One region of the Kocuria sp. WN036 genome, then DNA from elsewhere that is predicted to be linked to it. Evidence: riboswitches for the same ligand, from Rfam matches in the RefSeq annotation. Region 1 holds a riboswitch; each other region holds the start of a gene.
The links. Region 1 has a riboswitch for S-adenosylmethionine ahead of CK505_RS13155 (bifunctional o-acetylhomoserine/o-acetylserine sulfhydrylase). Riboswitches for the same ligand answer to the same signal wherever they lie in the genome.
Positions count from the first base shown of each region.

Region 2: linked by a shared signal. The riboswitch ahead of CK505_RS00055 (ABC transporter ATP-binding protein) and the one ahead of CK505_RS13155 (bifunctional o-acetylhomoserine/o-acetylserine sulfhydrylase) in region 1 are both predicted to bind S-adenosylmethionine.
Region 3: linked by a shared signal. The riboswitch ahead of CK505_RS09040 (hypothetical protein) and the one ahead of CK505_RS13155 (bifunctional o-acetylhomoserine/o-acetylserine sulfhydrylase) in region 1 are both predicted to bind S-adenosylmethionine.
Region 4: linked by a shared signal. The riboswitch ahead of CK505_RS07965 (acyl-CoA dehydrogenase) and the one ahead of CK505_RS13155 (bifunctional o-acetylhomoserine/o-acetylserine sulfhydrylase) in region 1 are both predicted to bind S-adenosylmethionine.

Region 1 covers NZ_NSKF01000021.1:19,712-22,882, forward strand. The annotation lists gene CK505_RS13145 (CPBP family intramembrane glutamic endopeptidase) at 1-483, shown strand, start outside; gene CK505_RS13150 (VOC family protein) at 506-1,144, opposite strand; SAM riboswitch class IV at 1,287-1,402, shown strand; gene CK505_RS13155 (bifunctional o-acetylhomoserine/o-acetylserine sulfhydrylase) at 1,479-2,885, shown strand; gene CK505_RS13160 (homoserine O-acetyltransferase) at 2,897-3,171, shown strand, end outside.
Region 2 covers NZ_NSKF01000001.1:6,358-9,528, forward strand. The annotation lists gene CK505_RS00045 (CoA-binding protein) at 141-605, opposite strand; gene CK505_RS00050 (maleylpyruvate isomerase N-terminal domain-containing protein) at 690-1,367, opposite strand; SAM riboswitch class I at 1,475-1,579, shown strand; gene CK505_RS00055 (ABC transporter ATP-binding protein) at 1,585-2,418, shown strand; gene CK505_RS00060 (aliphatic sulfonate ABC transporter substrate-binding protein) at 2,514-3,171, shown strand, end outside.
Region 3 covers NZ_NSKF01000011.1:115,837-119,007, forward strand. The annotation lists gene CK505_RS09025 (cold-shock protein) at 1-179, shown strand, start outside; gene CK505_RS09030 (hypothetical protein) at 287-475, shown strand; gene CK505_RS09035 (hypothetical protein) at 578-874, opposite strand; SAM riboswitch class IV at 1,292-1,417, shown strand; gene CK505_RS09040 (hypothetical protein) at 1,431-1,658, shown strand; gene CK505_RS09045 (PIN domain-containing protein) at 1,670-2,053, shown strand; gene CK505_RS09050 (glycosyltransferase family 1 protein) at 2,057-3,171, opposite strand, start outside.
Region 4 covers NZ_NSKF01000009.1:118,808-121,978, forward strand. The annotation lists gene CK505_RS07955 (thiazole synthase) at 1-200, shown strand, start outside; gene moeB (molybdopterin-synthase adenylyltransferase MoeB) at 197-1,372, shown strand; SAM riboswitch class I at 1,543-1,637, shown strand; gene CK505_RS07965 (acyl-CoA dehydrogenase) at 1,750-3,099, shown strand; gene CK505_RS07970 (MFS transporter) at 3,103-3,171, shown strand, end outside.

The DNA of each region.
Region 1 (3,171 bases):
CTGGGCACCGTCCGCCGGCGGATCGGCCTCGACGCCCGGATGCCCCTCCCGGACCTGGGCCTCGGCACCGTGCTCTTCCTGCTCATGGGCCTGGGCACGCTGGCGCTCTACGGCGCCGGCCGGGCCCTGGGCGTCACCGCGGAGGTGACCACGTCCGGGCTCGCCGCGCACTGGTGGACGGTGCCCGTGCTGCTGCTCTCGGCCGTGCGCCACGCCCTGGTCGAGGAGGTCGTGGTGGTCGCGTTCCTGACCGACCGGCTGACCCGCATCGGGTGGAGCTGGCCCGTGGTGCTGGTGGTCACGGCCCTGTTCCGCGGCAGCTACCACCTCTACCAGGGGATCGGGCCCTTCCTCGGCAACGTGGTGATGGGCCTCGTCTTCGCGGAGCTCTACCGGCGCACCGGCCGGGTGATGCCCCTCGTCGTCGCGCACTTCCTGCTGGACGCCGTCGGCTTCCTCGGGGCAGCCCGGCTGCTGGGCTGAGCCCGCCCCGCGGTGCCCGGCCTCAGATGGTGACGGCGCCGTCCGGGGTGCTGAACGAGACGGAGAGCACCCCGGGGGTGCCGTCCGGATAGCGCCAGTCGACCTCGAGGTCCTCGAGCGCGGTCTCGACGGGAGCGCCCAGCCACTCGGCGACCCGTTCCGGGGCACCGGCGATGGTCATTCCCGCGAGCCCGACGTCCGTGATCCGCGCCTGGGACGGGTGCATCTCCGGGGCGGAGTCGAAGTGGATCATGAACGGCAGCTGCGGATCGGCGATCAGGCCCTTGACGCCGATCTGGTGCCACTCCAGGCACCGGCCGTCCGGGAACACCCGGTGGCCGGGCACGGAGCGGCGCCCCAGGCGCTGCTCGAAGGGGGCGAGGTCCTCGACCTCCACGACCCAGCCCAGCCAGCCGCCGCCGGCGGCGGACCGGGCCCGCACGGCCTGCCCGAAGGGGGCCTTCTCCGCCGCCGGGTGCTGGAGGACCTCGACGACCTCCACGTACTGGTGGTTCGTGAGCGGCAGGATCATGTTGCGGGTGCCGAAACGGGGGTGCACCCCGCCCTTGACCGGTTCGATCCCAAGCTGGTCGGCGATGCGCTCGGTGGTGGCCTCCAGGCCCTCCGGGCGGCAGGCGTAGGACACGTGATCGACTCTCATGGGCACATCGTGGCACCCTGTGAGTTTCGTCTCCAAATCGGTCCGCGACGCGCCGGGCACCGTGCGGGCGGCACCCCTGCCGCAGCGTCACGCCCGGCCCCGGCTTGACGCCGTGCGGGCCTGATCCGGAGAATGCTGTCCAGGTCATGAGCGCCAGCGTCCAAGCCCCAGCTAGCTGGCCGGCAACCCTCCACCGCGGTGGGGTGCCCTGGGTGAAGACCAGGCTCCTCGCGACCAGCGAGCGAGCAAGCGCGGGTCCCCGGCGCCCGGCCGTTCCCGGCCGCACCGCCTCGGCCGGGACGGGACCCCTGAGATCCACAAGGAGTCCCACGGCATGTCCGATCTCCCCGCTTCCCGCACCGACGCCTCCGCCGCCCGCACCGACGCGGCCGAGCGCCCCACCCCCGAGAACCCCGGGGGCTGGGCCTTCGAGACCCGGCAGATCCACGCGGGGCAGAGCCCCGACCCGGTCACCGGCTCGCGCGCCCTGCCGATCCACCAGACCACGTCCTTCGTCTTCCCCGACGCCCAGGCCGCCGCCGACCGCTTCGCGCTCGCCGAGCTCGGCCCGATCTACACGCGGATCGGCAACCCGACCACGGAGGTCGTGGAGAACCGGATCGCCGCCCTGGAGGGCGGCGTGGGCGCCCTCATGCTCAGCGCGGGGCAGTCGGCGACGACGTTCGCCGTGCTCAACGTCGCCGGCGCGGGGGACCACCTCGTGGCCAGCCCCAGCCTGTACGGCGGGACCTACAACCTCTTCAAGTTCACGCTGCCCAAGCTCGGCATCGAGACCACCTTCGTCTCCGACCCCGACGACCCCGAGGCGTGGCGGCGGGCGGTCCGGCCGAACACGAAGGCCTTCTTCGCCGAGACGATCCCGAACCCGCGCAACGACGTCCTCGACATCGAGACGGTCTCCGGGATCGCCCACGACCACGAGGTCCCGCTCATCGTGGACAACACCGTGGCGACCCCCTACCTCGTCCAGCCCCTGCGCTGGGGCGCGGACGTCGTGGTGCACTCGGCCACCAAGTTCCTCGGCGGGCACGGCACGGCCATCGGCGGCGTGATCGTGGACTCCGGGGCCTTCGACTACGGCCGCTACCCGGACCGCTTCCCCGGTTTCAACCAGCCGGACGAGTCCTACGGCGGTCTCGTCTACGCCGAGGCCCTGGGCGCGGAGGGGCCCTTCGGCGTCAACCTGTCCTACATCCTCAAGGCCAGGGTGCAGCTGCTGCGCGACCTCGGCTCGGCGATCTCCCCGTTCAACGCGTTCCTCATCGAGCAGGGCATCGAGACGCTGTCCCTGCGGATGGAGCGGCACGTGGCCAACGCCGGGACGGTGGCCCGCTGGCTCGAGGCCCGCGAGGACGTGCGCTCGGTGACCTGGGCCGGGCTGGAGTCCTCCCCGTGGCACGGGCGGGCGCAGAAGTACGCGCCCCGGGGCGCCGGGTCGATCCTGGGCTTTGTCCTCGACGGCGGACGGGAGGCCGGGGCCGCCTTCGTGGACGCCCTGACCCTGCACTCGAACGTCGCCAACATCGGCGACGTCCGCTCCCTGGTGATCCACCCCGCGTCCACCACGCACAGCCAGCTCCTGCCCGAGGAGCAGCTGGCCGCCGGCGTGGAGCCCGGCTTCGTGCGCTTGTCCGTGGGTCTGGAGCACATCGACGACATCCTGGCGGACCTGGAGCAGGGCTTCGCAGCGGCCGCGGCCGCGCAGGGAGGACAGGAGTGACCGTGACGGTCGTGAGGGGCTCCGGCGCCGGGACCGCCGTCCGCGAGGACGGCGTGCCGCGGGTCGCCGGGATCGGCGAGCTGGAGCTCGAGTCGGGCTTCCGGCTGCCCGACGTCCGGATCGCCTACGAGACGTGGGGGACGCTCGCCCCGGACGCCTCCAACGCGGTGCTCGTCGAGCACGCCCTCACCGGGGACACCCACGTGGCGGCCGGCCGGGCCCGCCCCGGCGCCCCCGAGGCCGAGCGGCGCGCCGCCGAGAGCGGCGGCTGGTGGGAGGGCCTGAT
Region 2 (3,171 bases), on a different contig from region 1:
CGTCGGGGGACAGCTTAGCGGGTGGCCCCTGACCGGGTGCAACCCCTGTGCGGTCCCGCCGCACGGGGACGGTCCCGGCCCGCATCGGGCCTGCGCCCACCCGGTTCGGGCGGCTCCGCCGGGTCGCTCAGCCGGGTCGTTCAGCCGGGCGGGGCGAGCGGCGGGGTCCGGCCCGGGTCCAGGGTCCAGCCCCGCCGGAGCAGGGACCGGAGCTCGATCAGGGGGCAGGTGTCCATGACCACGTCGAGGCCGGCCCGCTCCGCCCGGGCGGCGGCGTCCTCGTCGACGACGCCCAGCTGCAGCCACACCGCGGCGGCGCCCACGGCGATGGCCTGGTCCACCACCGCGCCGACGCGGCGGGAGTTCACGAAGCAGTCCACCACGTCGATCGGCCCCGGGACCTCGGCGAGCGTGCGGTGGCCGGGCTCGCCGTGCACCGGCTCGCCCTTCGGGTTGACCGGGACGATCGTCATGCCGAGGTCGTCCCGGATCCGCTTCGCCACCGAGTGCGCCGGACGGGCCGTGTTGCCGGTCAGCCCCACCACGGCCCACCGGCCGGGCCGTGTCATGAGGCGGTCGATGACGGCGGGGTCGTTGCGGCTCATGCCCCCAGCCTGGCACGGAACCCGTTCCCCCTCCTTCTTCCTCCGCGGGATTGCACGTGTCGGCGACCTCGCGGAGGGGGAGGGTCAGGAGAAGAGCGGCAGGAGGTCCGCGTGCGCGCCCAGCTCCGCACGCTCCTGGGCGGTCAGCTCCGCCCGGCCGGTGCCCACGCGGGCGAAGTGCTCGTCGCTCCAGTGCTCGAGCGGTTCCCGCTCCCACAGGTCGGTGAGGACCCGGCGGACCTCGGCGAGCCCGTCCACGGCGGGACCCGGGGAGCCGTCCAGGTGCTGGATCAGGTCCAGGTGGTGGACCGTGGCCTCCACCGCGAGGGTGCTCAGCAGGTCCTCGACGCGCAGCACGTGCCCCTGGGTGCGGACCGCGCCGTCGCCGCAGTGCTGCGCGGCGTGCACGAGCGCCCGGGTGGTCTCGCGGTGGAGGGCGCGCACCGGCTCCCAGTCCAGGACCATGGACGCGGCCACGCGGGTGTGGCGCCGGGCCTCGGCGGCCCCCGCGGGATCGCCGCCCCAGTCGGTCCAGTAGGTCGCGGCGTCCCGGTCGGGGCGGGCGGTGGTGGGCGTGTGCAGCGCGACCAGCCCCCGCAGGGCGTCCATCGCGCAGTGGTGGGTGAGGTCCCGGACCGACCACCCCGGGCAGCCAGTGGCGGCCCAGGAGTCGTCGTCGCCGAGCCCGTCGAGGACCGCGCCGAACGCCGCGCAGGCGTCGCATACCAGGTCCGCCCGGGCCGGGCTTCTGCGGCTCGTCATGGGTCCATGGTGGGGCACGGAGGGCTCCCGTGCCAGCGATGTGTCGCGATCACCACGGATGCGACGGATTTGCCAGGGAACACGCCGAGGACGTTCAATTGGTGGTGTAACCATCCGGAGCGGCTGAGAGACCTGGCTCGTCGACGTCGCAGCAACCGGCACGGATCCGTCTGATCCTCCGTGCGAGGTGCTAATGCCAGGACCGATGGAGTTGATCATGAGCACTTCCCTGCTGGGCTCTGCGCCGGCCACCGCACCGGGCACCGCGAAGCGCGCCTTCTCCGTGGCCTTCGAGCACGTCGGCAAGGCCTTCCCGTCCGGCCGCGAGACCCACCACGTCCTGCAGGACGTCGACGTCACGGCCCGGCCCGGCGAGGTCCTGGCGGTCCTGGGGCCCTCGGGGTGCGGCAAGTCCACGCTGCTGCGGGCCGCCGCGGGGCTCGACACCGCCTCGGCCGGACGGGTGCTCATCGACGGCACCCCCGTGTCCGGCATCGACCCGCGCTGCGCGGTCGCCTTCCAGGAGCCCCGCCTGCTGCCGTGGCGCTCGGTGCGCGAGAACGTCCGCCTGGGCCTGCCCCGCGGACTCCCCCGGGACGAGGGGGACGCCGTGATCGACGACCTGCTGCGCCTGGTGGGGCTCACCGCGCACGCCGGCCACCGTCCCCGCGCGGTCTCCGGCGGCATGGCCCAGCGCGCGTCCCTGGCCCGGGCCCTGGCCCGCAATCCCGGGGTCCTGCTGCTCGACGAGCCCTTCGGCGCGCTCGACGCCCTGACCCGCCTGCAGATGCAGGACCTGCTGCTCACGATCCACGCGGCCCAGCCCACCACCGTCCTGCTCGTCACCCACGACGTCGACGAGGCGCTGCAGCTCGCGGACCGGATCGTGGTCCTGGGCCGGACCGGGCCCACCGCCCCGGCCTCGATCAGCACGATCCTCGCCGTCCCCGGCGAGCGCCCCCGGGACCGGGCCTCCGAGGTCCTCGCCGAGCTGCGCGTGCAGCTCCTCGGCCACCTCGGCGTCGACACCCACCACCCCGCGACCCGCTGACGCGGCCCGCCCCCACCCCGACTCCCCTCCCCGGACCAGCGGCGGCACCCGCCCGCGCCGCCCGGCACCGTCCGTCCACCACGAAAGGCTCCGCCATGCCCCTGCCCCAGCGCTCCGTCCGCACCGTCCCCGCACTCGCCGCCGTCCTGGCCCTCGGCCTGACCGGGTGCATGGCCGGTGAGGGCTCCGGTGAGCCGCCCGCGGAGGCCGCCGGGGACGGCACCGTCCGCGTGGACTGGGCCACCTACAACCCGCTCTCCGTGGTGATCAAGGAGAAGGGCTGGCTCGAAACCGCGTTCGCCGAGGAGGGCATCGAGGTGGAGTGGGTGCAGTCCGCCGGGTCGAACAAGGCCAACGAGGCGCTGCGTGCGGAGGCGGTGGACATCGGCTCCACCGCGGGCTCCGCGGCGCTGCTGGCCCGCAGCAACGGCACCCCGATCCGGGTGATCGACCTCTACTCGCAGCCGGAGTGGTCCGCCCTGGTCACCACCGCCGGCAGCGAGGTGCAGGAGGTCGCGGACCTCGAGGGCCGCACCGTGGCCGCGACCAAGGGCACCGACCCGTACTTCTTCCTGCTCCAGGCCCTCGACGAGGCCGGGGTGGACGCCGGGGACGTCACGATCCAGAACCTGCAGCACGCCGACGGCCGCGCCGCCCTGGAGAACGGCCAGGTGGACGCCTGGTCCGGGCTCGACCCGATCATGGCCGCCGCGGAGGAGAACGGCGCGGAGCTGTTCTACCGCAACGTCGACT
Region 3 (3,171 bases), on a different contig from region 1:
ACGCTGACAAGGGCTTCGGCTTCATCACCCCCGAGGACGGCTCCAAGGACGTCTTCGCCCACTTCTCCGCGATCAACTCGAACGGCTTCCGCTCGCTGAACGAGAACGACCGCGTCGAGTTCGAGACCCAGGACGGCCCCAAGGGCCCCCAGGCTGCGAACATCAACGTCATCTCCTAAGGATCTTCCGCGGGCTCCGGCCCGTTGATCCTCCAGAACCGTCGTCGGGCTGCGCCCGGCGGCGGTTCTGTCGTCGTACCCGCCGAGCAGCACCGGGAGGAAGCGCCGTGACCGTTCCCGATCCGCTCCCCGCCGCGGAGGAGCCGGAGGACCCCTTCGTGGTGAACCGGGTCTCCGACGCCGAGCTGGACGTCTCCGTGCCGTTCGAGGTCGAGGCCTCCGAGTGGGGATTCGACGGCTCCGCCGACGAGGCCGGCGGCGGCTGGGGCTCGGCGGGGGACTACGGCCTCGAGTGAGCACCCCGCGGGTCCCACCGGCGCTCCGGACGTCACCGTCCTCCCGCACGACGGAGGCCGCAGCCCGACGGGCTGCGGCCTCCGTGCGCTCCTGTCCGCCGGCTATGCCGACAGCGGGAGGGACGAGGGGTGGAGCTTGAAGAACGGGTGCCGTCCGGTCGCCGCGAGGGCTCCGGGAACGAGGAGCTGGCGGTACTTGGCGCACCATTGCGCCGTACCCTCCGTGTGCTCCGCCGCGGCGGCCAGGTCGTCGGCCTCGGGGCTCAGGTACTCCTGCACGTCCCCGTCGGTCGACGTGAGACGGACGAGGTGGAGATCGGGGAGGGCGGTGACGGTCACGTCGATCCACTCCTCGCGCTGGTCGGTGGTGATGGCTGTTCTTTCTTCGGACATGGTCATGTTTTCTCCTGACGTTCTTGCAGGCATCCGATGGCGTTGCCCGCCGCTTCGTCATCCGATCCACCCGGGAACATCGGGTTGGCGCGCAGCGGGTCGGAGCCCCTCCACGGTTCCGCCGGGGATCGTCGATCTCCGGCCGAGGGCGTGGACGCCGCATCTCGAGAAGCAGGTTCAGGCTACCCCGCGGCACCGACACCTCGACAAGCGAGTCGTGAGTTGTGTCACTGAAACGTAATGCGCGGGGCCGTCGCCTGCGCCGTCCCCGGTACTACGGGACCCATTCCAGCGCAACGATGTGTCGTCGAGATGTCCGGGCGGTGACACCCCGGGGAAGGCCTGTGCACAGGAGGGGGCACCGGATCCGGCCGGGTCGCCGCACGCGGACACTGTTCGGCCGATGTGGTTCAATGGGGAGAGCTTCAAGAGACCCGGTCGGCAAGCTCCGACTTGACCGGGCACCAACCCCATGTTCACGGGTGGTTCGGATGACGAAGCGGCTCGCATCGCCGCAGCAGCGGTACCCGGTGCGAGCAAGAGCGCACGAAGGATCCCGGTCATGTCCGACCCCCGCCACTCCGCCGCCCGCACGGGCGCGTTCCCCCAGCCCTCCCACGCCGTCCCGGCCACCGGGGACGGGACCCGCCGCGACCCCGCGCCGAGCGTCCCGGCGATCAGCGTCTCCGCCATGAGCGTCGAGGACTACGCCCGCGTGGTGCAGGTCCGCACCGAGTTCGTGGACTTCCTGCTGGCTCCGGCCCGCGGGGAGCTCGCCGCCGCGGCCTGAGGCCCGCCGCCGTGGACCTCCTCCTGGACCGTTCCGTGCTGCTGGGGGTGCGCACCCCGGAGCGCTGCCCCGAGCTGGCCGAGGTCCTGCGCCGGCACGGACACCGGCGGCTGTTCCTGCCCGCCACGGTGCTCGGGGAGCTGCTCGCCGAGCGGCCCGACGAGACGCTGTGGGCGGAGCAGCTCGAGCTGCGCTTCCCGGGCCGGGTCCTCCCCGCGGACGCCGCCGTGGCCCGGGCGTGGGGAGCGCTGGCCGCGACGGGGGCGGCCGATCCGCTCGCCGGGCTCACCGCGGCCACGGCCCTGGTCCACGGGCTGACCGTGCTGACCGCGGAGCCGGGGCGGTACGCCGGCACCGGGGCGCCCGTGCTGGACGCGTCCCCCGCCCGCCGGTAGCCCTCAGACGGCCCGGCGGTGCCGGCGGCTGCGCCCCTGCCCCTGCGCCGAGAGCGCCACGGCGCGCTCGTAGTGCTCGAGCAGCTGCCCGACCAGCACGTCCCACGTCCGGCCCTGGACCGCCGCGTGCGCCGCGACGCCGAACGCGGCCCGCTTCGCCTCGTCGCCCAGGAGATCCGCCACGTGCCCGCGCAGCGCCCCGAGGTCGCCCGGGGGATAGAGCCAGCCGGTGCGGGACCGGTCCACGAGGTCGAGGGGACCGCCCCGGCCGGTCGCGACCACCGGCACCCCCGAGGCCATGGCCTCCTGGATCGTCTGGCAGAACGTCTCGAACTCGCCGGGGTGGACGAACACGTCGAAGGACGCCATGATGCGCGCCAGGTCGGCACCGCTGCGGCGCCCGGTGAAGTGGGCCTGCGGGAGCCGGCGGCGCAGGGCGTCCTCCTCCGGGCCCGAGCCCACGACCACCAGGCGGGTGCCGGGCAGGTCCGCGACCGCGGAGAGGTCCTCGACCTGCTTCTCCGGGGCGATCCGGCCCACGTAGCCGACGATCCGCCGGCCGCCGCCGACCTCCTCCCGCCACCGCTCGTCCCGGTGCCGGGGGGAGAAGCGGGTGGTGTCCACCCCGCGCCGCCACAGGTGCACGTCCTGGACGCCGTGCTCGGTGAGCTGCCGGACCGCCGCGGTGGACGGCGCGAGCGTGAGCGTGGCGAGGTTGTGCATGGAGCGCACGTGCCCCCACAGGAGCTGCTCGAGGAACGGGGCCCCGTACTTGGCCGCGTAGCCGGGCACGTCGGTCTGGTAGACCGCCACGCACGGCACCCCGAGCTGCTGGGCCGCCAGGATCGCCCGGCGGCCCAGCACGAACGGGGAGGCCACGTGGACCACGTCCGGCCGGAAGCGCTCCAGCTGCCGCCGCACCCGGGCCACGGTCCCGCCGGCCACCCGCACGGCGGGGTAGCCGGTGAGCGGAACGGCGGGCAGCCGGTGCACCGGCACCCCGTCGAGGTCCTCGACGACCTGCTCCGCCGGGCGCCCGAGCGGCGCGGGGTCGTAGGAGGGCGCCACGACCACGACGTCGTGCCCGCCGGCGACCAGCTGCTCGACGACCCGCAGCA
Region 4 (3,171 bases), on a different contig from region 1:
CGATGGCCACCGCGATGCGCCACGCCGTGCTCGCCGGCCGGCTCGCCGCCGGTGCCGGGCGCATCCCGGCCCGCCGCCACGCCCAGGCGTCCTCGTCGATGGCCGGGCGGATCGACACGGACGCCGCCGGTGCCGGGCCGGCTGACGGCCCGGCGGACGTGCCGCGCGGGGACTGGGCGCCCGTGGGGGAGCGGCCGTGAGCCCGCTGCCCCCGCTCGTGGAGCCCGGCCCCGAACTGACCCGCGAGGAGCTCGAGCGCTACGCCCGGCACCTGACCCTGCCCGGGATCGGGACCCTCGGCCAGCGGCGGCTGCGGAACGCCCGCGTGCTCGTCGTCGGCGCCGGGGGGCTCGGGTCCCCGGCCCTGCAGTACCTCGCCGCGGCGGGGGTCGGGACCCTCGGGATCGTCGACGACGACGTGGTGGCGGTCTCCAACCTGCAGCGCCAGGTGGTGCACACGACCGCCGACGTCGGCCGCCCCAAGTCCGTCTCCGCCGCCGAGGCCGTCACCGCGCTCAACCCGCTGGTGGAGGTCCGCATCCACCCCGTCCGGCTGGACGCGGACAACGCCGTGGACATCATCGGCCGGTACGACCTGGTCCTGGACGGCGCCGACAACTTCGCGACCCGCTACGTGGTCAGCGACGCCGCCGCCCTGACCGGCACGCCTTGCGTGTGGGGCTCCATCCTGCGCTTCGAGGGGCAGGTCAGCGTCTTCTGGGCCGGGCACGGGCCCACCTACCGGGACCTCTACCCCGAGGCCCCGCCGGACGGCGAGGTGCCCAGCTGCGCCGAGGGCGGGGTCTTCGGCATGCTCCCCGCCACCGTCGGCGCGGTCATGGTCACCGAGGCCGTCAAGCTCGTCACCGGCACCGGGGAGCCCCTGCTCGGCCGGGTGCTGCTGCACGACGCGCTGGCGATGACCTGGCGCGAGATGCGGCTCACCCCGGATCCCGACGCCGCCCCGGTCACCGCGGTGGCCCGGCCCGCCGCGGTCTGCGCGCTGCCCGGCGCGGACGCTTCCGAGACCGTCGGGGCGGCCGAGCTGGCCCGGCTGCTCGAGCGCCGGGAGCGCGGGGAGGCGTCCTTCGCCCTGGTGGACGTGCGCGAGGACTGGGAGCGGGAGCTCGTGGCCATCGACGGCGCCGTGCCCGTGCCCCTGCAGGAGATCCTGGACCGCGGCGCGGACGCCCTGCCCCCGGAGGCCCGCGGCGCTGACCTCGTGCTGCACTGCAAGGCCGGGGCCCGCTCCGCGACCGCGCTCGCCGCGCTACGGTCCTTCTACGCCGGGCGGGAGGAGCGGGTCCGCCACCTCGAGGGCGGGGTGCTCGCCTGGGTGGCGCAGGTGGAGCCGGACCAGCCGGTCTACTGAGACGGGCTCCTGCGCGGAACTCCTGTGCCGGACTCCTCATCCGCTCTCCTGATCCAGGCCGATACACCACTGCGGAGGACGTGACGGTCTGTGACGCCGTCGTGACATTCCATGACGTGCGCGCGTCATCCGGTTGGTCCCGGACCGGGCTGTCTGGTCCCATGGCAAGCGCCCCATTCAGAGCGGTTGAGAGATCTGGCTCGACGACGCCGCAGCAACCCGCCCTCCTCCGGGGTCAGGGTGCTCATGCCAGAACCGATGGAGATCCCGGATCTGCAGTCGGTCCGTGACGTCAGCCTCCGGCGCTGCCGCCACCGGACCCGCCCCGGCGCGACCGGCCGACCGGCAATCCTCGGTGCGACCGAGAGGACCACCGCATGACCCCGAGCACGGTCGAGGAGACCACCGCCCATCCCCGCGCCGGCACGGACCTCGCCGCCGGCCTGCCCGGGGACTACGCCGGGCTGCGGGAGCACTTCCGGCCGCTGTTCGCGGAGATCGCCGCCGGCGCCCTGGACCGGGACCTCCGGCGCGCGCTGCCCTACGCGGAGGTCGGCCGGCTGGACCGGGCCGGGTTCGGTGCCCTGCGCGTCCCGGCGGCCCACGGCGGCCCCGGGGTCAGCCTCGAGGACTTCACCCGGCTGCTGGTCGACCTGGCCGAGGCCGACTCCAACATCGCCCACCTCTACCGCTCCCACCACGGCTTCGTGGAGTCCCTGCGCTTCCTGCCCCGGGAGCTCCAGGAGGTGTGGTACCCGCGGGTGCTGGCCGGGGCCACCGTGGGCAACGCCTCCACGGAGAAGGGCGGCAACGCGCTGGGCACCCTGAACACCGTGCTGAGCCGGACCCCCGAGGGCTGGGAGCTCACCGGCCGGAAGTTCTACGCCACCGGCTCCGTCTTCTGTGACTACACCCGCGTCTCGGCCGCCCTGGACGGCCGCGACGGGCGCCGCTTCGCCGTCGTCGCCACGGACGCCGAGGGCGTGGTGCTCGAGGACGACTGGGACGGCTTCGGACAGAAGCTCACCGGCACCGGCACCGCGGTCTTCGACCGGGTGCGCGTCCCGGACGACGCCGTGCTGGACCGCACCGCCGGCAGCGCGGAGGCCGTCCACGAGGCCGCCTTCTTCCAGCTCGTGCTGCTGGCCGTCCTGGCCGGCATCGCCCGGGCGGCCCGGAGGGACGCGGTGGAGACCATCGCCGGACGCCGGCGGACCTTCAACACCGGGCTCGGCCTGCCGTTCCGCGACGACCCGCTGATCCAGGAGGCCACCGGACGGATCTCCGCCAAGGCCTTCGCCGCCGAGGCCACCGTCCTGCACGCCGCCCGTGCCCTGGACGCCGGGATCGCCGCCGCCGCAGCGGCCGGCGCCGACCGGCCGGACTTCACCGGGACCCTCCCGGCGGCGCTGCACGAGTCCGAGATCGCCGTGGAGCACGCCCAGGTCACCGTGCCGGAGCTGGCGCTCGGCGCGGCCCAGGACCTGTTCCTCACCGTGGGCGCCTCCGCCACGTCCACGGCCAAGGGCCTGGACCGGCACTGGCGCAACGCCCAGACCGTGGCCACTCACAACCCGATCGCCTTCCGCGCCCGCGCCCTCGGCGACTACCTCATCAACGGCACCCTGCCCGAGGGCCTGAACGCCATCGGCGACGCAAGAACTGTCGCTAAGACCGACGCCACGACCGACGCCGCGACCGACGCCGACCGAACCCCAGGAGCCTGACGCATGAGCACCACGACCACGGCCGCCCCGGGACGCAGCAGCATCGTCCACGGCAAGAAGCGCGTCCTGGCC